Regions from separate parts of the Micromonospora sp. NPDC048887 genome, predicted to be linked through region 4. Evidence: riboswitches for the same ligand, from Rfam matches in the RefSeq annotation. Region 4 holds a riboswitch; each other region holds the start of a gene.
What was found. A riboswitch is a leader RNA that binds a small molecule or an ion and turns the genes downstream of it on or off. The one in region 4 is predicted to bind cyclic di-AMP.
Positions count from the first base shown of each region.

Region 1: another riboswitch for cyclic di-AMP. It lies ahead of AB0C17_RS08130 (C39 family peptidase); the one in region 4 lies ahead of AB0C17_RS21470 (transglycosylase family protein).
Region 2: another riboswitch for cyclic di-AMP. It lies ahead of AB0C17_RS18695 (hypothetical protein); the one in region 4 lies ahead of AB0C17_RS21470 (transglycosylase family protein).
Region 3: another riboswitch for cyclic di-AMP. It lies ahead of AB0C17_RS04030 (hypothetical protein); the one in region 4 lies ahead of AB0C17_RS21470 (transglycosylase family protein).

Region 1 covers NZ_JBEZGA010000004.1:80,294-85,766, forward strand. Annotated here, with positions in the region: gene AB0C17_RS08110 (polysaccharide pyruvyl transferase family protein) at 1-476, opposite strand, end outside; gene AB0C17_RS08115 (acyltransferase) at 631-1,839, shown strand; gene AB0C17_RS08120 (hypothetical protein) at 1,920-2,261, shown strand; gene AB0C17_RS08125 (hypothetical protein) at 2,391-3,149, shown strand; cyclic di-AMP (ydaO/yuaA leader) riboswitch at 3,459-3,601, shown strand; gene AB0C17_RS08130 (C39 family peptidase) at 3,796-4,653, shown strand; gene AB0C17_RS08135 (alpha/beta hydrolase) at 4,880-5,473, shown strand, end outside.
Region 2 covers NZ_JBEZGA010000011.1:144,544-150,016, reverse strand. Annotated here, with positions in the region: gene AB0C17_RS18705 (helix-turn-helix domain-containing protein) at 1-65, opposite strand, end outside; gene AB0C17_RS18700 (carbonic anhydrase) at 232-885, shown strand; gene AB0C17_RS18695 (hypothetical protein) at 944-1,972, opposite strand; cyclic di-AMP (ydaO/yuaA leader) riboswitch at 1,976-2,107, opposite strand; gene AB0C17_RS18690 (YibE/F family protein) at 2,262-3,536, opposite strand; gene AB0C17_RS18685 (SHOCT domain-containing protein) at 3,688-3,867, opposite strand; gene AB0C17_RS18680 (metal-sensitive transcriptional regulator) at 4,024-4,323, opposite strand; gene AB0C17_RS18675 (heavy-metal-associated domain-containing protein) at 4,404-4,610, shown strand; gene AB0C17_RS18670 (hypothetical protein) at 4,648-5,473, shown strand, end outside.
Region 3 covers NZ_JBEZGA010000002.1:179,744-185,216, reverse strand. Annotated here, with positions in the region: gene AB0C17_RS04040 (AAA family ATPase) at 1-1,092, shown strand, start outside; gene AB0C17_RS04035 (cation diffusion facilitator family transporter) at 1,197-2,111, shown strand; cyclic di-AMP (ydaO/yuaA leader) riboswitch at 2,255-2,385, shown strand; gene AB0C17_RS04030 (hypothetical protein) at 2,390-3,463, shown strand; gene AB0C17_RS04025 (SRPBCC family protein) at 3,487-3,939, opposite strand; gene AB0C17_RS04020 (STAS domain-containing protein) at 4,042-4,401, opposite strand; gene AB0C17_RS04015 (hypothetical protein) at 4,820-5,224, shown strand; gene AB0C17_RS04010 (BON domain-containing protein) at 5,385-5,473, shown strand, end outside.
Region 4 covers NZ_JBEZGA010000014.1:88,576-94,048, reverse strand. Annotated here, with positions in the region: gene AB0C17_RS21480 (M4 family metallopeptidase) at 1-2,050, shown strand, start outside; gene AB0C17_RS21475 (YbaB/EbfC family nucleoid-associated protein) at 2,214-2,663, opposite strand; gene AB0C17_RS21470 (transglycosylase family protein) at 2,872-3,516, opposite strand; cyclic di-AMP (ydaO/yuaA leader) riboswitch at 3,515-3,660, opposite strand; gene AB0C17_RS21465 (LLM class flavin-dependent oxidoreductase) at 3,826-5,379, shown strand; gene htpG (molecular chaperone HtpG) at 5,432-5,473, opposite strand, start outside.

The DNA of each region.
Region 1 (5,473 bases), on a different contig from region 4:
AAGCCCAGCGCGTTGAGGTAGCTCTCGGTCACCTCGCCGCGCACGCCGATGCTGTGCGACCGGTCCAGCACGGCCTTGCAGAACGCGCGCACCGGCTCGTCGATCGGCCGCAGGTACTCGCGGTCGCCGTCGACGTTCGTCTGCACGCCGACGCCGAGCACCACCACCGGGATCTTCAGTCGCTCGATCAGCCGGGTCAGTGGCGTCAGGCGGTGCACGAAGCTGCGGCGGAACGCGTTCGCCAGCGGAACCACGAAGACGTCGTACCGCTCGTTGATCTCGTCGGCCAGGCGCGGGTCGGCCGGGTTGCGGGTCGGCGTGATCTCGGCCGTGGAGGTGGCGAGCAGCTTGTGCGCGGCGTGGCTGAAGACCAGGTTGCCGCTGTTGTCCCCGATCCAGTTGCCGGCGAACGTCTCCTCCGGTGTGAGGACGTCGAACGCGCCCTTGCGGGCGCGGAGCAGGATCCGCTGGTGCATCCGGTTCGCCACCTTCCGTACGGCACGGCGTGCGGCGGGAGCCGGGTGGGCGCCCGCGCGTGCAGGAGGGGAAATCCTATCCGCCGCCCCTGGGCGACCGGCTGGACGTCGGCTCGCCGGGAACGTCCCGGTTCCCCGGGGTAGGGTGCCCGGAATGACCAGCGCGCCGACCGTCACCCGTGCCCCACGACTGCCGTCGCTGACCGGATTGCGGTGGGTAGCCGCGCTGCTGGTCTTCGCCTTCCACGCCGGCACCATGGGGATCATCGCCGAGCCGCACCTGAAGCCGGTGATGGACAAGGCGTTCAGCCTCGGCCTCTCCGGTGTGGAGTTCTTCTTCATCCTCAGCGGGTTCGTGCTGGTCTGGTCGTACCGGGACGGGGAACGCGCGTGGACGTTCCTGCGCCGGCGGCTCGCCAAGATCTACCCGAACCACGTGGTGACGTTCGTGGCGGCGCTGGCGATCGCGGCCTGGTTCGCCGACCCGGTCGTGCCCTGGGCGGCGATCGGCAACTTCTTCCTGGTCCAGGCGTGGATCCCGCTGGGCGGCTACTTCTACAGCGTCAACAACGTGAGCTGGTCGCTCTCCTGTGAGCTGGCGTTCTACCTGTGCCTGCCGCTCGTGGTGCCGTGGCTGCGCCGGGCCCGTACCGGGGCGCTGCGGACCGTGCTGGTCGCGGCGCCGCTGCTCATCCTGGCGCTGTGGCCCGGCCAGCACCTGGTGCCGGAGGAGCAGCGGTGGTGGTTCACCCAGATCTTCCCGGTGACCCGGTCGCTGGAGTTCTGGATGGGGGTGGCCGCCGCCGAGCTGATGCGCCGGCACCGCTGGCGCGGACCCAACCTCGCCGCCGCCACCGGCATCTTCGTCGCCACCTGGGTGGTCGCCGCGATGTGGATCCCGGCCGAGTTCTGGGCCGCCCTGCTCGCCGTGGCGTACCTGCTGGTCATCGCCGCCGCGGCGGACGCCGACGTGCGCGGCCGGTCCACCCCGTGGCGGTCCCGGGCGATGGTCTGGCTCGGTGAGGTCTCGTTCGCCTTCTACCTGGTCCACGTGCTGGTCATGGTCACCGTGCTGCGGCTGACCGGGCACTGGGGGACCGGGCTGCCCGGCTGGCGCGGCCCGCTCGCGGTGCTCGGTTTCCTGGTGGTCACGCTCGCGCTGGCCGCCGCGCTGCACCGCTGGGTGGAGGTGCCGATGATGCGCCTGCTCGGCCCGTCCCGCCGGGCCCGCGCGGCGTCGCGCGCACCGGCCGTGCCGGCTCCGCGCGGGCCCGCCGCCACCCCGGCCGCCGACGGCGGCGCGACGTCCGGGACCGGTCCGGCCGAGGGCGTCGAGTACGCCGGGCGGCGTCGCCCGGACTGACACGCGCACACGTCGGCCGGTTGATCCGCGACACGCCGTGCGGCGGTGCGTTGGTGGGGGATCGGCGGTAATTTGTACCCGTGCTTCCGATCGCGCTCACCTGCCCCGTGTGGTGGGTGGCGCGCTGGGCCGCCCGGATGTTCGCCAGTCTCGCCGTGGTCGTCGCCTGCTCGTTCGGCGCCGCCGCGCTGCCGTCCGGTGTCGCCGCCGCTCCGGCTCCGGCGGTCGCCGTCCCGGCGTACCCGGCCGTGGGCGCCTCGGCTGCCGCACGGCCGGAGGCCGACCGCGTGGCCGAGTGGCACGCCCGTCCCGCCGGTGGCCCGGCACCCGCCGCCCGGGTGGCGGTCCCGGGTGACCCGCAGCCGGTCCCGGCCGGCCGGACCGCCGCGCCGGCCGGCCCGCGGGCACCGCCCGCCCGCTGATCCACCCACGGGCCGCGCCCGTTCACCGCACCCACCGCACGTCATCCCCGCACCCGCCACGGCGGCCCAACGGCGCCCGGCGAGGTCGTGCGGGTCCTCCCGCCAGGTCCTTCCCGTGAGGTGCCGACCATGTCGCAGACCGCTCTGTACCACTTCCTCACCTCCGTGCCCGAGGCCGCCGCCATCTGGTCCTTCCTGCTGCTGCTCGCCCTCGGCCTGCTCGCCGCGCTCGTGGCCCGGCCCGACCGCGACGCCGCGCCGGAGGCCGCCGCCGAACCGGCCGACGCCGCCCGCCGCGACGACCTGATCCGGTACGCCGAGGAGGTGGCGGTGGCCGCCGCCGGGGCCGCCCAGACCGCCCGGCGCCGCCGGGAGCAGTGGCTGGCCGCGCAGGACGAGGCGGACCGGGCGTGGACCGCGTACGACGAGGCGGACGCCGCCGCCCGACGCCTGGCCGGCACCGCCGCGCTGGCCGCCCCGCGCACACCCCGAACCCCCGCGGAGTACGCGACCCGGGAGCGCTGGCTGCGCCACGCCGCCATGACGGCGCACTGGCGGGGCGACCTGAGCGCCCGCCAGCTCGCCGACGTGCTGGCCCGCCGCAACGGCTGGGATCCGCGCCGGCACCCGGCCGACCAGGAGATCGTGCTGGCCCGCATCGTCCGGGACGGGCGCCGGGCCGGGTGGGAGAGCGCCGCCGCGCGGGAGCGGCAGTCCTGGCGGGACGCGGAACTGGCCGCCGAGGCCGCCCGTACGCTCGCCGCCGAGGCGTACGCGGCCACCGCGGCGCTGTGGCCCGCCCCGGCGTACCGGAGCGCCGCGACGAACCCGCTGCCGGTGCCCGCGCCGGTGCGGCGTGCCAGGTGGCGTCCGGCCCGGGTGGGCTGAGACGGGCGTCTCGACCGAATCGTTACCCGCGATGTTTGCGGGCCCGGGGACCCGGGCCGTCGAATCGGGCGCCGGGCGCAGAACGGGCCATCGAGTCACGCGACTGCGGGCCGGCTGCTCGCAGTCTGTCCGCTTTCCGCCGCCGGGTGACGTGAAAACCGCTTGTCCCATCGAGTGAAGTCAGTAACCGGCTGTTCCGAAATCCGTTACCGCAGATCACGTTTACGCAGGTCGGGACGTTTGGCAGGGGGCAATACCGGCCGGTAGTGTCGGCGCGTCGATGCGGTAACCGATCGCCGACGGCGACGCCGCACCGACCCGCCTAATCGTGTCTCACGAACCGGGGACCCATAAGCAACATCGGGGTGAATCCGCGGGCCCACGGCCCGTGGTAGGGCGTACTTCCCGCCCGAATCCGTCAGCTAACCCGGTCGGCGGTCACGGAAGGAGTACCGACCTCGTGCCCACCCCCCGATCGTCCCCCCGCCTCCACGGCAACGCGGTGCCCGCGCTCGCCTGACGCGCGACCGCAACCGCCCCCCTGGGCGCCCGGCGTCACGGGCGTTCCCGATCCCCCGGCCATCCGGCCCCGCCAGCACGCGTGAGTTCCTCCGCGTGCCGGGCCGGCGTGCGCCGCTCACGCCCCGTGGAGGATTTCGTGAAGCACCACCTGAAGCGTCAGCTACGACGGATCGTCACCGAACGCCCGTACCAGATCATCGCCGGATCGGCCGCCGCGCTCGTGCTGGCCGCCGGTGCCGGCACCGTCGCCACCGCCGGTGACGACGCGCCGGTCCAGGAGAACACCGCATCGGTCGCCGAACTCGGCGCCGCCCGCCTCGGCGAGCAGCCCGCCAGCCGCGGCGAGGCCCGGATCGCCGTCCCGCAGGCGTCGCCCAGTGCCTCGGCCGCGCCGAGCGCGTCGCCCAGCGCGTCGGCGTCGGCGAAGGCGGCGGCGGACCCGGACACCACGGCGAAGGCGAAGCCGAAGCCGCCGTCGAGCAGGTCGCTCGACTACGACTACCAGGCGCAGATCAACTACTTCTACTGCGGCCCGGCCGCCGTGCGCAACGCGCTCAGCGCCGCCGGCATCGAGCGCAGCCAGGACGCGCTCGCCGGTCCGCTCGGCACCACCGAGATGGGCACCAACTCGGCCGAGGACACCACCCGGGTGCTCAACCAGCAGGTCAAGGGCAACCCGTACCGGACCCGCATGATTCCCGCCGGCTCCGCCAGCCCGGCTCAGATGGACCGGCTCCAGGCCGACGTGGTCGAGGCGATCAGCAACGGCCGCGCGGTCGTGGCGAACGTCGCCGGCACCGTCACCGACACCAACGGCGGCTGGCACTCGTTCCCCGGTGGCCACTACGTCGCGGTGGTGGGCTACAAGAACGACGGCCGGATGGTGCGGATCGCCGACTCGGCCGACCCGTCGCTGCCGTCGTACTGGGTCACCACGATCGACCTGGCGCACTGGATCGCCAGCCGCGGCTACTCCGCCTGACCCGTCCGCAAACCCGAAGGCCGGCACCCCCCGGGGGGTGCCGGCCTTCCCCGTCCCACCACCGCCCTCGTTGATCTTGCACTTTCGGCCCTTCCATAGCGGGGCAACACGGGCATCGGCGGGGCCGCAACTGCAAGATCGACGGGCGGGGGTGAGGGCGGGGCGGGACCGAGGTGGGGTGGGTTCGGTGTCGCGGGGGCGGGGCGGGCGGTGGCAGACTGCGCCAATGGGCGATACGACGGGTGACCGGCATCTGGTTCTCCTGCACGGCATGGGCGCCACCGGTGAGGTGTGGCTGCCCTGGGCGCCGCTGCTGGAGCGCCGCTGGCCCGGCCGCTGGCTCGCCAGCGATCTGGCCGGTCACGGCTGGTCGCCGCCGCTGCACGGCTACTCGTTCGAGGCCCTGGCCCAACGCGTGGCCGACGGGCTCGGCCCGGTCCGGCTCGGCCCCGACGACCGGCTCGTGCTGCTGGGGCACTCGCTCGGCGGGGTGGTGGCGCTGGCGCTCGCCGCCCGGCAGCGGGGTCTTCCGATCGACGCGGTGGTGGGCCTCGGCATCAAGGCGGTCTGGTCCCCGGCCGAGCTGGCGAAGTCGGCGGAGCTGGCCGCCCGGCCGGTCACCTGGTTCGCCACCCGCGACGAGGCGGCCCGGCGCTACCTGCGGGTATCAGGGCTGGCCGGACTGTTCGCCCCGGACCATCCCGTGGTGGAGGCGGGGCTGCGGCGGGAGGACGGCCGCTGGCGGCTCGCCATGGACCCGGCCGCGTTCGCGGTCGGGGAGCCCCGGCTGCCGGCGCTGCTGGCCGCCACCGACGTGCCG
Region 2 (5,473 bases), on a different contig from region 4:
TTGGTGAGGAAGGTCCAGTTACGGCGGCTCCCGTCCTCAACTGGTGTGGTCGCCATGGTGGTCATGCTATGGCCACCGCCGCCACCTGCCGAATCGGCGCGGTCCGGAGGCGGGCGGCGACGGGAAAGTATGAAATGCGTATCACGAATCTTGACGGCTCCCGAGGGGCGTGTGAACGTTGGTCGCGAGGCCGTCCGGCCTGGTAGTTCCCTGGTAGACGAGGTGAGCGACATGACGCCGAGGACCCCGGAGCAGGCACTTGCCGAACTGCGTGCCGGTAATCACCGGTTCGTCACCGGCGTCCCCCAGCATCCGAATCAGGACGCCGGCCACCGGGCGGCTGTCGCCGACGGCCAGCACCCGTTCGCGGTGATCGTCGGCTGCTCCGACTCGCGGCTCGCCGCCGAGATCATCTTCGATCGCGGCCTCGGTGACCTCTTCGTGGTGCGTACCGCCGGGCACACCGCCGGGCCGGAGGTGCTCGGCAGCGTCGAGTACGCCGTCACCGTGCTGGGCACTCCGCTCGTGGTGGTGCTCGGGCACGACTCGTGCGGCGCGGTCCAGGCCGCCCGCGAGGGGGTCCGGACCGGCGCCGCCCCGGCCGGGCACCTGGGCGCGGTGGTGGACGCGGTCTCGCCCAGCCTGCTGCGCGCCGCCCGCCAGGGCGTCGAGGACCTCGACGGCATCATCGACGTGCACATCGCGCAGACCGTGGAGACGCTGCTGGCCCGGTCCACCGTGCTGGCCGAGCGGGTGGCGGCGGGGCGGTGCACGGTGGTCGGCATGTCGTACCGTCTCGCCGGCGGCGAGGTGCGGACCGTGGCGCAGGCCCCGGCCCCGCTGCCCGCCCCGGCGGCGCCCGCAGACCCGGCGCTGGCGAGCTGATCCACGGGAAGACGAAAGGGGCCGCCCGAGGGCGGCCCCTTCTTCGTGGTGTCCGGCGTCAGAGCAGCGACATGTGGACGTGGTCGGTGTGGTTCGACGGCCCGCTGTAGGAGCGCCAGCCGGTGGCCGGGAACCAGATCTGCCGGTTCCAGATGACGTAGTAGATGCCCAGCCGGTCGGCGTTGCGGATGAGGAAGGCGGCCACCTCGTTGCCGTACCTGCGGGTGTCATTGTTGTGCCAGGGTGCGAAGCCGCTGTTCTGCAGCGACCAGTCGCACGCCTTGCCCTTGGGGTGCTCCCACGGCCCGCCGGACCGGTAGCAGCCCACGAAGCGCTTGAAGCCCGCGCGCCGGACCTCCTTGTAGGCGTGCAGCGTGCGCGGCGTGACGCAGCCCGAGGTGGTCGGGTCGTCCTCGCTGCACGACTCGGCCTTCCACCCGCCGTCGGCGGTGCGGCCGGGGGCGATCTTGGCGACCGGTGAGGTGGCGGAGACCAGTCCGCCGGTGAAGCCGAGACCGCCGACCAGCTTCAGCGCGCGCTCGGCCTGCACCTTCTCGCGCTCCATCGCGTTCTTCTGCTTCTCCTGCTCGCGGACCTCGGCGTCCATCGCGATCTTGGCCTGCTCGGCGCGGGTCTTGACCGCGTTGATGGCGGCCAGGCGCTGCGCGTTGAGGAGGTTCAGCTCGTCCAGGGCGTTGACCCGGCGGACGAACGAGTCGGGGGAGTTGCTCTCCAGCAGCATCGCCATCGCGCCCATCCGGCCGGTCCGGTAGGACTGGGCGGCGAGCTGGTTGACCTGCGGGCTGAGCGCGTCGAGTTCGGCCTGTGCCGTCTTCACCTCGGCCGCCAGCCGCCGCTGGCGGTCCTGCGACTTGGCGAGCTTCGCCTTGGCCTGGAGGAAGTTCCGGTTGGCGGAGTCGATCGCCTCGGTGATGAGCGGCGGTTCGCCGTCCTCCTCGTGGCCCGAGGGGTTGCCGGGTGCCGCCGCGGCGGGGGCCGCGGTCGCCGGCGTCGGCCCGGCCAGCACGGCCAGTGAGGCCAGCACGGCCACCACGGGTGTCAGCCAGCGGCGCAGGGGTGCCGTCACAGTGTTCCCTTCCGTCGGCCGCCGACCGGGTTAGCTGACGGGTTCGGGACGGAAGTGGCCCCTACCGCTGTCGCGGATTCACCCCATGTACCTGGTTCCCCGGCTCGCCCGTGGGCGATTGGGCGGCGGCACCGCTGGCGCCGGTGCGCGCCTTCGGCGGTGACCGGCAGCGAGGTTACCCGACAGCACTCGTGAGGATCTACGTCCGGAAGCCGACCAATAGCGAGATTTCGCCGTGGCGCACCGTGACCAGCGTCGCGTTTGAAATCGATGGTCACGCTGCGGAGTCTCACCATGCGGCCTCCGTACTCCTTCCGCCGCCGAGCGCCTCCAGCGCGTCGTCCCGTCCGGCCGGCGGCCGGGGCGCGGGCGGCGCCGGCTCCGCGCCGCGCGGGCGCCGTCCGGCGGTGGTCACGATCGCGGCCAGGCCGGTGGTCAGCGGTACGGCGGCGATCAGGCCGAGCGTGGCCACCGCGCTGCGGACGATCTCCTGGGCGAGGAACTCGCTGGTGAGGATCTCGCTGACCGGGCGGGAGTCGGCGACCAGCAGGAGCAGCAGCGGCAGCGAGGCGCCCGCGTACGCCAGCACGATGGTGTTGACGGTGGACGCGATGTGGGCCCGGCCGACCCGGGTCGCCGCGCGGTAGAGCTGCCGCCGGGACAGCCCGGGGTTGGCGTGCGCCAGTTCGGTGACGGTGGCCGCCTGGGTGACTGTGACGTCGTCCAGCACGCCCAGCGAGCCGATGATGATGCCGGCCAGCAGCAGGCCGTGCAGGTCCACGTCGGCCTGGAACATGGACAGCGTGGTGGCGTCCTCGCTGCCGAAGCCGGTCAGGTGGGTGGCGGACGTGGCGAGCAGGCCGAGCACGCCGGTGATCACCAGGCTGCCCAGCGTGCCGAGCACCGCCACCGACGTCTGCGCGGTGATCCCGTGGGTCAGGTAGAGCACCACGAACATGATCAACGCGGCGCCGACGATGGCCACCAGCAGCGGCGGCTGGCCGGCGCCGATGCCTGGCAGCACGAAGCCGAGCAGGATGGCGAAGCTGGCCGCCAGGCCGGCGAGCGCGGCCAGCCCGCGCCAGCGGCCGAACGCCACGATCGCGGCGGCGAACAGCACCATCAGCCAGATCAGCGGTGTGCCGCGCTGGTGCTCGGCGATGTTGTAGGACTTCACCGCCGGGTCGGCCGGATCGGTCAGCTCGACCAGGACCACCTCGTCGCCGACCGCGACCCGGGGCGCGCCGGGCCCGGCCGGGATCGGCGTCTCGACCTGGCGGCCCGCGTCCGGGCCCTGCTCGGCGGTCACCGTCACGGTGCCGCAGGGGCCGCCCCCGCCGTCCGGGGCCTCCGGGGTCGGCGGGCAGGGCTCGGTGACCACCCGGGTCACCGTGCCGTGGTAGCGGGGGACGTCCGCGCCGCCGACCGGCTCCCGGTCCTGCCGGGGCCAGAGGACCAGCGCCGCGATCACGGTGAGTGCGAACAGCGGCACCACCACTGCGACGAGCAGCCGGCGTACGCCCGGCGGCGCGGCGGGTGCGGGGCGGGTGTGGTCGGCACCCACGGCGTCTCTCCCAACGGTCGGGGCGACGCCTGGTCCGCCGGACCGGTCTGGTCACCCGGGCGGCGCGGACGTGTCGACCACGTCCGGGTCGTCGCCCGGCCATGGTAGGCAGCCTGACCTCACCGGGACCGGTGACGCTCGCCTCGCGTGATCAGGCCAGACCGGCCCGGCGTCGCCGGTACTCGTCCTCGTCGATCTCGCCGCGCGCGTACCGCTCGTCCAGGATGCGCCGGGCCGTCGTCGGGCCCAGGTACTGGGGGCCGGTCCACCGCACGGCCGCCCAGACGAGCCCCGCCAGCACCGCGAGCACCAGCAGGGACCAGATCCACATCCAGCCCATCATCGGGCTCTGCCACATCATCGGGCCGCCCTCCGTCCGTCGCCGCGGGTCCGCCGGGGTCGGCCTGCCCGCCACTTCGACGGTACGACCGGCCCGACGCGTCGGCGCGGGTCGATGTGCCCGGTTCCGGGGGCCGGAGGTCCCCGCTCAGCCGCGCTTCATCAGGCGGCCGACGGCGGCCATCATCTCGGTCGCCATCTCGTCGGCCCGGCCCTCGGCGGCGCCCTCGTGCATGCAGTGCCGGGCGTGGCCGTCGAGCAGGCCGAGGCCGACCTTGTCCAGCGCCGCCTGGATGGCCGAGATCTGGGTGAGCACGTCGATGCAGTAGCGGTCGTCCTCGACCATCTTCTCGATGCCACGGACCTGACCCTCGATGCGGCGGAGCCGGGCGAGGAGTTGGTCCTTGCTGGCGGTGTAGCCCCGGGTCGGGCTGGACGGCGCGGTCATGGAACCGAGGATAGCGTACCCCTCGGGGGTATGCTAACGTCTCGAACGTACCCCTGGGGGGTATAAGATCGGAGGGCGAGATGGAGAGCACCTACCAGGTGAGCGGCATGACCTGCGGGCACTGCGTCAACTCGGTGAGCACCGAGCTGAGCGCGCTTCCGGGCGTCACCGACGTCCAGGTCGACCTGGCCGGCGGCCGGGTCACCGTCACCAGTCAGGACCCGCTGGACGTGGACGCGGTCCGCGCGGCGGTCGACGAGGCCGGCTACGACCTCGTCGGTGCGTGACGGGTCCGACGGACCCGCGGAAACCGAGGAGACACCAATGAACACGGCGACGAAGCTCAGTGGCTTCGCCCTCGGCCTCGTGGCGGTGTTCGGCGCGGCGTACGGGATCGGCAACCTGGCCGATCCCGTCACCCCGGCCGCCGAGACCCGCCACGACGACAGCGACAGCGACCACGGGGCCGGCGACGCCGGTCACGGCGACGAGAGCCAGGCGGGCGGCGCTTCCGCGCACCTGCCCGGCGGCCTGCTCGTCTCCGAACGCGGCTACACCTTCCAGCCCGCCGCCGCCCCGGCGGGGCAGTTCGCCTTCCGGATCACCGGCCCGGACGGCGCACCCGTCACCCGCTACGAGGTGGCCCACGACAAGCGCATGCACCTGATCGTCGCCCGGCGGGACCTCTCCGGCTTCCGGCACGTCCACCCGGAGATGGACGGCGACGGCACCTGGCGCGTCGCCTCGCCGTTGGACGGCCCCGGCGTCTGGCGGGCGTTCGCCGACTTCACCCCGGGCGGCGGGGAGCCGCTCACCCTCGGCCTGGACGTCACCGTCCCCGGCGAGCTGGCCGCCCGGCCGCTGCCGGCACCGGCGACCAGCACGACTGTCGACGGCTACACGGTCACCCTGACCGGCACGCCGGAGCCGGGCCGGACCAGCCGGCTCACGCTCTCCGTCAGCCGCGACGGGCGGCCGGTCACCGATCTTCAGCCCTACCTCGGCGCGTACGGGCACCTGGTGGCACTGCGGCAGGGCGACCTGGCGTACCTGCACGTGCACCCGGAGGGCACGCCCGGCGACGGGCAGACACCCGCAGGCCCGGCGGTCACGTTCGCCGCCGAGGTGCCGTCGGCCGGGGCGTACCGTC
Region 3 (5,473 bases), on a different contig from region 4:
CGCCGGGCGGCGTTCGACGCGGTGCTCGCCGCGCTCTACGCGCAGGCCCGCACGCTGCGGGTGGGCCGGCTGCCGGAACAGCCGGCGTTCGAGGACGAGATCATCGAGCGGCCGGAGTTCCGCGAGTTCCTCAAGGCGTGGTGGCCGCGGCTGCACCCGCGGCACGTGCTGGACTGGCTGGCCCGCCCGGACCGGCTGCGCCGCTACGCCGGGGGGATCCTCTCCTCGGCCGAGATCCGGCTGCTCGGGCAGGCGTACCGCACACTCGGGACCGACGGGCTGACCGTGGCGGACATCGCGCTGCTCGACGAGCTGGACGCGCTGCTCGGCAAGCCGGTGCAGCGGGCCCGGCCCAAGCGCGACCCGTACCAGCTCGCCGGTGGCGTGCGCGAGCTGAGCACGTACGCCGACCGGCAGCGCGCCGCCCGCGCGGCGGCGCGGGAGCGTCCGGACGACTACCGCGACTACGCGCACGTGGTGGTGGACGAGTCGCAGGACGTCTCGCCGATGCAGTGGCGGATGGTCGGGCGGCGCGGGCGGCTGGCGTCCTGGACGGTGGTCGGCGATCCGGCGCAGACCGCCTGGACCGGCGACCCGCAGGAGCTGGACCGCGCCCGGGACCAGGCGCTGGGCCGGCGCAAGCGGCACCGCTACGAGCTGACCACCAACTACCGCAACTCGGCGGAGATCTTCGCGGTGGCGGCGGCGGAGATCCGCCGGCTCTACCCGGACCTGCCGCTGCCCGACGCGGTGCGGTCCACCGGCGTGCCGCCGGTCGAGCGCACGGTGCCCGCCGCCGACCTGCCGGCGGCCACCGTCGAGGCGGCCGAGGCGCTGCTCGCGCAGGTGGAGGGCACCGTTGGTGTGATCACGCCGGTGCCGCGCCGGGACGAGGTGGCCGGCTGGCTGGGCGCGCTCGGCGCGAGCCGGCTCCAGGTGGTCACCAGCCTCCAGGCGAAGGGCATGGAGTACGACGGCGTGGTGCTGGTGGCGCCGAGTGAGATCCGGGCCGACCCCGGTTCGGGGGTACGCACGCTCTACGTGGCGCTGTCCCGGGCGACCCAGCGCCTCACCACGCTCGACCCGCTCTGAGGGACACCCGTCCGCGCCCCTGACGTCACCCACAGTTCAGTTGCATACATAGCGATGTGAACATACATTGGGCCTGGCCGGTACGGGGCAGGAAGGGTGTTGGCGTGGGCGCAGGTCATGACCACAGCGGCGCGGTGGCCAACGCGGCACACCGCCACCGGGGCCGCCTCTGGGCCGCCTTCGCGCTGCTCGCCGTCCTGATGGTGGTCGAGGCGGTGGCCGCCTTCACCACCGGCTCGCTCGCGCTGCTCTCCGACGCCGGGCACATGTTCACCGACGTCCTCGGCATCGGCATGGCACTGGCCGCGATCACCGCCGCCCGCCGCGCCGGCACCGACCCGCAGCGCACGTTCGGGCTCTACCGGCTGGAGGTGCTCGCCGCCCTGGCCAACGCCGTGCTGCTCGGCGCCGTCGCGCTCTACGTCCTGGTCGAGGCGGTACGCCGGTTCGGCGAGCCGCCGGAGGTGCTGGCCGGCCCGATGCTCGTGGTGGCGGTGCTCGGCCTGCTCGCCAACATCGTCGCGTTCGCGCTGCTGCGCGCCGGGGCGAAGGAGAGCATCAACCTGCGCGGGGCGTACCTGGAGGTGCTCGGCGATCTGCTCGGCTCGCTCGGCGTGATCGCCGCCGCGCTGGTCATCGCCGCGACCGACTGGTGGTGGGCCGATCCGCTGGTAGCCGTCGGGATCGGCCTGTTCATCCTGCCGCGCACCTGGCGGCTCGGCCGGGCCGCGCTGCGCATCCTGGTGCAGGCCGCGCCGGAGCACCTCCAGGTGACCGCCGTGCACGACCGGCTGGCCGCCGTACCCGGCGTGGCCGAGGTGCACGACCTGCACGTGTGGACGCTCACCTCGGGCATGGAGGTGGCCTCGGCGCACCTGACCACCGACCCGGGCGTGGACCCGGGGCAGGTGCTGGCCGCCGCGCGGGCCGCCCTGCACGAGGACTTCTCCATCGATCACGCCACGTTGCAGGTCGAACCCGGAGCGTCGGCCGGCGTGTGCGGGAAGACCGAGTGGTGATTAGGGCAGACTTAAATCACTGTGGCTGTTGTAGTCTTATGCCGGTTTTGCCCCACCTGGTGGCGTTGCTCCACCGAGCCACGCCCGGGCAGCGCCGGTAGTGTCGGTCGCGGCCGCACCCGCGGACGCCACCGGCCCCGGTGGGGCGGCCGTCGCCTAATCGTCCGCAGGGACGAGCCGGGGAACCACGTACGTGGGGTGCATCCGCGTCAGCGGTAGGGATCTTCCGTCCCGAACCCGTCAGCTAACCCGGTCGGCGTTGACGGAAGGACGTGTGAATGCCCCACGTGGCACCTGTACGACGGACAGCCGCCCGGTTGGCGGCCCTGCTCGTCGCGACGCTGGCCCTCGGCGTCGCGACTGTTCCGGTCTCCCCCGCCTCGGCGGGGCCGGCGACCGGCCTGCTCGCCGCCGCGCCCGGCGGCGACGACGAGGGCGGCACGCCCGAACTGCGTGCCCAGCTCGACGCCGCCAGCAAGGGCTGGCTGGAGGCCAAGGCCGCGCTGAACCGGTCGGTGAGCCGCCAGAAGCAACTGAACGAACAGCTCAAGACGGTCGGCGCCGAGCTGGCCGTACGCGACGCCAAGGTCGGCGAGATCGCCGCCGTGGCGTACCGCAACGGCCGCCTGGGCACCGCCGGGGCGCTGCTGGGCAGCAGCAGCCCGGAGGGCTTCATGGACCGGGCCGCCGCGCTGGAGCAGGTCGCCGCGCACGAGGACCGTACGCTGCGCGACCTGATCGCCACCCGGGACCAGGCCACCCGCACCCGCGCCCAGCTCGACGGCGAGATCCGCGAGCAGCGCAAGCAGGTGACGGTGATGGCCAAGCGCAAGGAGCAGGCCGAGCGCGCCCTGGAGGTGGCGAACGACCGCGCCACGCGCAGCAGCAGCGGCGGCAGCGTCCAGGGCACCTCCACCAAGAACGCGAAGCCGGCGCCGCGCAACTCGGACGGCTCCTGGCCCCCGGAGTCGTGCAGCGTCAACGACCCGACCCCGGCCAACGGCTGCATCACCCCGCGCACGCTGCACGCGCTGCAACAGGCGAAGGCGGCCGGCTTCACCAGGTACGTCTCGTGCCACCGGCCCAGCGGCTCGGGCGAGCACCCGAAGGGGCGGGCCTGCGACTTCGCCGCGCAGAAGAACGGCTTCGGCGGCGTGGCCTCCGGCGGCGACCGGACGTACGGCAACAACCTGGCCGCGTACTTCGTGCGCAACGCCGACCCGCTCGCCGTGCTCTACGTGATCTGGTTCAAGCAGATCTGGCTGCCCAGCAGCGGGTGGAAGTCGTACAGCGGGGGCAACGGCGACCCGTCCAGCGACCACACCAACCACGTGCACCTGTCGGTGTACTGAGCGCCCGGAAGGGGCCGGCCGGATCAGGCCGGCCGGCCCTCCAGGGTCGCTCCGAGACGCGCCGCCAGGCCCAGGTGAGCCGCCCGGGCCTGGCGGAACGCGTACCCGAACAGCGGTGCCGGCGCGGTGAGCGTGATCTCCACCTCGACGCGTACCGTGCCGTCGTCCTCGTCGCGCAGCCGGGTGTGGTTGCGTACGGTCGTCGCGGGCTGCTGCCGGGCGACGGTGACCACCTCGTCCTCGCTCGCGATCAGCACGTCCGCCTGGTAGGTCACCGGGAAGTGCAGCGGGCCGAGTTGCAGCCGGTCGGTGATCGCGTAGCTGGCCAGCGCGCCGGGCCGGGCCGGCAGCTTCCGGACCCGGACGATCAGCGGATGCAGCTCACCCTGGCGACTCAGGTCGCCTAGCAGGGCCACCGCTTCGGCCCGGCTGCACCGGGCCTGCACGGTGTAGCTGAAGCTGTCGCTGCTCTGCAAGCGGGCCCCCTCGCCGTCGTGCGTCGCGCACGATCGTCCCGTACCGACGCCGGACTGGCAACGGGTAGAAGGTCCCCTGGCCGCAGGGGGTGCGAACGGCGCTCAGGCGCCGGGCAGCACCTCGGGGGTGTCGTCGGCGAACCACGGCTCGGGCGCGCCGAAGAGGCCGAGCAGGCCGGTCACCCAGAGCTGCCGGTGCACGAACCGGCTCGGCTCGGTGACCACGAGCTTGACGCCGCTGACCTCGCAGGTCTGGAAACCGGCGACCATGGCGCTGATGCCGACCGAGTCGATGAACGTGACAAGCCGCATGTTCAGCTCGATCCGCGCGGGGCGGGCCTTCGCGAGCACCTCGGCGATCGCTTCCCGCACCTCGTACGCGGTGTCGACGTCGATCTCCCCACGGGGCGCGATCTCGACGACACCACCCGGCCGCACCGACTTCACGATCGACAGGCTCACGCGAGCACCTCCACTCGCCCATGACGGGCGCCTCATCAGTACGCGGGCCGCGACCGAGAGTATTCCTCCCACGCCCCGGTCGCCACCCCCCGGGATGAGCAATTCGCGAACTGGGCACACCTGGGCGTACCCAATCCGGACCACCGGGTTCCAGTTTCCCCCTGTGGCGGGCCACGGCCAACCGTGCGACCGGGCGGGCCCGCCGATCCCGCGGACCAGGGTAGCTGGCGCACGCACGTCCCGTCCGCACCCGTCCCGGCGCGTTCGGGTGCTTCGTCCCGTTCACCGGCCGCACCCGCCATGACCCGGGCGTGGTTTGCCGCCGGGTCCGGTGGGGCACTGCCCGGGACAGTGACCGCCGGATGGACACCGGAGTCCGAAGTGGCCGCCGGCCTTCGGCACCCGAGGAGGTAGAACGATGTTCGGAACCAACCTGCTGGACCGCCGGGGCAAGGCCGAGCGGGTCGCCGACCAGGCGTGGCAGCACCTGCTCTCCGCCGTCGGTTCCGCCGGTGACAGCATGCGCGACGCCACCCGGACCGCCCGCCGCAGCTCCTCCGGCCTGGCCGACGACGCCACCGACCTGGTCGGCTCCGCCGCCGAGGAGGCACGCCGCCGGGCCGGTCTCGCGTTCGACGCGCTCGCCGGCCGCCGTCCCGCGCTGCCCTGGACGCTGCTGATCGCGGCGGCGCTCGCCGGCGCGGCGATCGGCTGGGCCGCCGGCACCGCGGCACGCGCCGCCGGCAGCCGGGACCGCGCCGCCGACGACATCGAGTTCGTGGACGTGGACCGGCCGAACTCCCCGGCCGGCCTGGACGGCTGACCCCAGACGCGCCAGACACGGTGGCCGCCCCCGGGACTCCCGGGGGCGGCCACCGTGCTGCCTCACCCGGATCGGGCGAGGGCCGCTCACCCGGAACGCGCGCAGGATCGCGGGTGCGGGACCACGTGCCCGTGCCGCGACCGACGGGAGGGAGAGCCGGATGGCCACCGACACGATCACGCGTACCGACCGGGACATCCAGTCCGCCGTGCTCGACGAGCTGACCTGGGAACCCCGGGTCGGCCCGGA
Region 4 (5,473 bases):
TCGCCTCGCCGCGCTCACCGGCGCGGCCGCGGCCGGCATCCTCGCCGCCGGCACCGCCGCGGCCGTGCAGGCCGCGCCACCCGGGCCCGCCGCCCCGAACCCGGCCCAGGCCCGCGTGGCCGCCGCCGACTCGGCCCGCGCGCTGGTCGCGGACCGTCCCGCATACCTGCAGGCCGGCACCGACGACGCGTTCGTCCAGAAGCCGGTCATCTCCTCCGAGGGCACCCAGTACGTTCCCTACGAGCGCACCTACAAGGGACTGCCGGTGGTCGGCGGCGACTTCGTGCTCGCCACGGACTCCGCCGGCAACCTGAAGTACGCCTCGGTCGCCCAGCAGCGCCCGATCGGCGCCCTCGCCACCACGCCCGCGCTCACCCAGGCCGCCGCCACGAAGACGGCGCGCGCACAGCTCAAGACCGTGAGCGCGGTCGAGGGCACCACACTCGTGGTCTACACGCTCGGCGCCGCACCGGCGCTGGCCTGGGAGACCACGGTACGCGGCACCAGCGCGGACGGCCCCAGCCGGCTCACCGTCGACGTCGACGCCCGCACCGGCGCGGTCCTGCGCAAGCAGGAACACGTCGTACGCGGCACCGGCACCGGCACCTGGAACGGGCCCAGCCCGCTCACGCTCAACACCACCCAGTCGGGCTCCACGTACACCATGAAGGACCCGACCGTCACGAACCTGAGCTGCCAGGACGCGGCGAACAACACCACGTTCAGCGGCTCCGACGACGTGTGGGGCAACGGCACCGGCACCAACAAGGAGACCGGCTGCGTGGACGCGTTGTTCTCCGCGCAGACCGAGCACAAGATGCTCGCCCAGTGGCTGGGCCGCAACGGCGCCAACGGCAACGGCGGTTACTGGCCGATCCGGGTGGGCCTCAACGACCAGAACGCCTACTACGACGGCAGCCAGGTGCAGATCGGCAAGAACACCGCCGGCCAGTGGATCGGCTCGCTGGACGTGGTGGCGCACGAGATCGGCCACGGCATCGACGACAACACCCCGGGCGGCATCTCCGGCGGCGGCACGCAGGAGTTCGTGGCGGACACGTTCGGCGCGGCCACCGAGTGGTTCGCCAACGAGCCGTCCAGCTACGACGCGCCGGACTTCCTGGTCGGCGAGAAGATCAACCTGGTCGGCTCCGGCCCGATCCGCAACATGTACAACCCGTCGGCGCTCGGCGACCCGAACTGCTACTCCAGCAGCATCCCGTCGACCGAGGTGCACGCCGCGGCCGGGCCGGGCAACCACTGGTTCTACCTGCTGGCGAACGGCAGCAGCCCGACGAACGGGCAGCCGTCCAGCTCGACCTGCAACGGCAGCAGTGTGACCGGCCTGGGCATCCAGAAGGCCATCAAGATCATGTACAACGGCATGCTCCTGAAGACCTCGTCCTCGTCGTACCTGAAGTACCGCACCTGGACGCTGCAGGCGGCGAAGAACCTCTACCCGGGCAGCTGCACGGAGTTCAACACGGTCAAGGCGGCCTGGGACGCGGTGAGCGTGCCCGCCCAGTCCGGTGACCCGACCTGCTCCGGCGGCAGCCCGACGCCCACCCCGAGCACCACGACCACCCCGCCGTCGGGCGGCTGCTCCGGCAACAAGCTCGCCAACCCGGGCTTCGAGTCGGGCAACGTGAGCTGGAGCGCCTCGTCCGGCGTCATCACCACCGACAGCGGCCAGGCCGCGCACGGCGGCTCGTACAAGGCGTGGCTGGACGGGTACGGCTCGTCGCACACCGACACGCTCAGTCAGTCGGTGACGATCCCGGCCGGATGCCGCGCGACGTTGAGCTTCTGGCTGCACATCGACAGCGCGGAGTCGACCACCAGCACCGCGTACGACAAGCTCACCGTCAAGGCGGGCAGCACCACGCTGGCCACCTACTCCAACCTGAACAAGGCCACCGGCTACGTGCAGCGGTCCTTCGACATCTCGTCGCTGGCCGGCACCACGGCGACCATCTCGTTCAGCGGCGTGGAGGACAGCTCGTTGCAGACGTCCTTCGTCGTCGACGACACCGCGGTCACCCTGAGCTGACCGTGGCGTAGCGCGGCCGGTCGTCGTCCTCCCGACGGCCGGCCGCCTCGTCATGCCCGGCCGGGCCCCTCACGGCGCCTGGCCGGACGGCATCGCGGCTTGCCGGACGGCGTCGCGTCGAGCCGGGCGCTTCGCCGCGTCGTCCGGGTGGGCACCCGGTTCGTCAGGCCGGGCGGGCGCCCTGGGACGCGGTGCCGCGGTCGCGGTGGATCCGCGCAGCCGCCTCGTGCATCGCGCGGCCGAACAGCTCGGCCTGGTCGCCCATGCTGCCCAGCCGGGCGGCGAGCGCGTCGGCGTCGGCCCGCGCGGATGCGCTGACCTGGGCGTCCAGTTCGGACAGCGCGGCATTGGCGGCGGCGACGAGGTGCCCGCAGAGGACGTCCAGCGGCTCGCCGGCCAGCTCCGGGTCGATCGTCACGGAATCCAGCCGGCCACCCTGGACGGCGACGGCGCGGACCCGGCCGCCGGCGGCCGTGCCCTCGGCGCGCAGCAGGTCGGCCGCCTCGCCGTCGGCGTGCGCCGAGGCCCGGGAGCGCATCGCGGTGAGCGCCTGCTGCGTACGGGTCAGCAGCTCGTCGATGCTCGCCGCCGCCGAGAACGGGTCGTTGGTCATATCAGCGCTTTCTTCACGTCTTGGCCGAGGACCGTGACCCTAGCAACCGCCCCCGACGAATCGCGCCTACCGGCCCTCGCGGGCCGCGTCCCGGTGCCGCGAGCAGGCCGGACACCGGCAACGCGGCGTGTCGCGGACCGGCGGGACGCGTGTCGCGCGGGCGCGGACGCCCGGCCGGGGTGAACCGGCCGGGCGTCCGCGAGACCGGTCAGCGCAGACGCAGCCGCTGACCGGGGAAGATCAGCCCCGGGTCGTCGCCCACCACCGCGCGGTTGCGCTCGTGCAGGGCACGCCAGCCGCCGTCCACGCGCTGCGCCACGGCGATCTCCGACAGCGTGTCCCCCGGCCGGACCAGGTACGTCCCCGTGCCGGTCCTGGGCTGTGGCGCGACGAGGGTGGTGGCCCGCTCCGGCGCGGCCCTCTTCGTGGCCGGTCGCCGCGGCGCGGCCTTCTTCGCGCCTGACCGCTTCTCGGCCGCAGCCGGCCCGGAACTCTTCTTCGCCGAGCCGCCCTTCTTGCCGCAGACCGGCCAGGCGCCGATGCCCTGCCCGCGCAGCACCGTCTCCGCGACGGCGATCTGCTCGGACCGGCTGGCCAGGTCGGCGCGGGCGGCGTACTTCTGGCCGCCGTAGCCGTTCCAGGTGGCACGGGAGAACTGGAGCCCGCCGTAGTAGCCGTTGCCGGTGTTGATCTTCCAGTTGCCGCCCGACTCGCAGCGTGCGACGGCGTCCCAGTTGACGCCCGCGCTGGCCGGAGCGGCCGAGCCGAACAGGGTCGCGGCGCCGAGGGCGGCGCCGGCCATCACCGCTCCGAGAGCGGTACGGCGGCTTCGGGCTGAGTATTCGGTTGCCATGTGGATTCCTCCACGCCGACGAGGTGAGCTGTCGGGTTCGGGCCGAGGAGCCCGGCCGCCGGTGGCGGCTTCACCCCGAGGTGACGATGCACCGTGGAACGTGTGGTTCCCCCGCTCCCGCACGAGGTTCGGTGACCGCGGCCGGCGGCGGGATTTGGCGTTTCCGGCCCGCGGTGTCCGCTACTGCGAACGAAACCGACGCTAGGAGCGCTTTGCGCCGATCGTCCACTTCTTGTGATGCCCTTCACCCGGCCGGGCGACCGGGCGCTACCGTGGCAGGGCTGGGCAAGATCACGGGAGGCGGGACGGATGACCGATCACGGACACGAGCTGACCTTCGGCGGCTTCCTCACCCCCGCCGCCGCGCAGCCGGACCAGGTGGTGGCGCTGGCCCGGCTCTGCGAGCAGGTCGGACTGGACCTGGTCACCTTCCAGGACCACCCGTACCAGCCGGGTTTCCTGGACACCTGGACGCTGATGTCCTACGTGGCCGCCGCCACCGAACGCGTCCGCCTGGCCGGAAACGTCCTCAACCTGCCGTTGCGCCAGCCGGTGGTGCTGGCGCGCAGCGTCGCCAGCCTGGACCTGCTCACCGGCGGCCGGGTCGAGCTGGGGCTCGGGGCGGGCGCCTTCTGGGACGCGATCGAGGCAACGGGCGGGCGGCGCCTGTCCCCCGGCGCGGCCGTCGACGCCCTCGACGAGGCGATCCGGGTGATCCGCGAGGTCTGGGACACCGACCACCGCGGCATGATCCGTCTCGACGGCGAGCACTACCGGGTGGTCGGCGCCAAGCGCGGCCCGGCGCCCGCCCACCCGGTGGGCATCTGGGTCGGCGCGTACAAGCCGCGCATGCTGCGCCTGGTGGGCCGCGCCGCGGACGGCTGGCTGCCGTCGCTGTCGTACCTGCCGAAGGGTCCCGACGAGTTGCCCGCCCTGAACGCGCTGGTGGACGAGGGCGCCCGGGCCGCCGGACGCGACCCGGCCGCGATCCGCCGCATGCTCAACGTGACAGGCACGTTCGCCCGCTCGTCGGCCGGTTTCCTGGCCGGGCCGCCGGAACAGTGGGTCGAGGAACTGGCCGGGCTCACGCTGGAGCACGGCATCACCACGTTCATCCTCGGCAGCGACGAGCCGCGCGCGATCCAGATCTTCGGCCAGGAGGTCGCGCCCGCCGTGCGCGAGCTGGTCGCCGCCGAGCGCACCCCGCCCGAGCCCCGCGCGGCCACCGGGCAACAGGCCGCCGGCGCGCCCAGCACGCTCGGGGTCACGCCCACCCCGGACCCGGGGGTACGCCTGAGCGCGCGCCGCCCCTGGGACGAGTCCACTCGCCCGAGCGCCCCGCCGCCGCCGGCCGGGCACGTCTACCCGCCCCGGGGACAGGCCGCTGGGCAGCACCTGGTGGACGTGCACGACCACCTGCGCCAGGAGCTGGCCCAGGTGCGCGACCTGCTGGAACAGGTCAAGCGGGGCACTGTCTCGCCGGGCCGGGCGCGGGCCGCGCTGAACGAGATGACCATGCGGCAGAACAACTGGACGCTCGGGGCGTACTGCGCGGCGTACTGCACCATGGTCACCCAGCACCACGGGCTTGAGGACGCCTCGATCTTCCCGCACCTGCGCCGCTCCGAGACCGGGCTGGCCGCCGTGCTGGACCGCCTCGAGGAGGAACACGTGGTGATCCACGGCGTGGTGGAGAGCGTCGACCGCGCGCTCGTGGAGCTGGTCCGCCGGCCCGGCGACTTCACCCAGCTCCAGGAGGCGGTGGACCTGCTCACCGACACGCTGCTGTCGCACCTGTCGTACGAGGAGCACCAGATCGTCGAGCCGCTGGCCCGGCACGGGTTCTTCCCCGGCCAGTTGTGAGGCGGGGCCCCTTCTTGTCGCCCGCGCGACGAGAAGGGGCCCCGCCTCACCGCTACAGGCCGCGGGCCAGGCGGTCGGCCAGGATCCGGGTGAA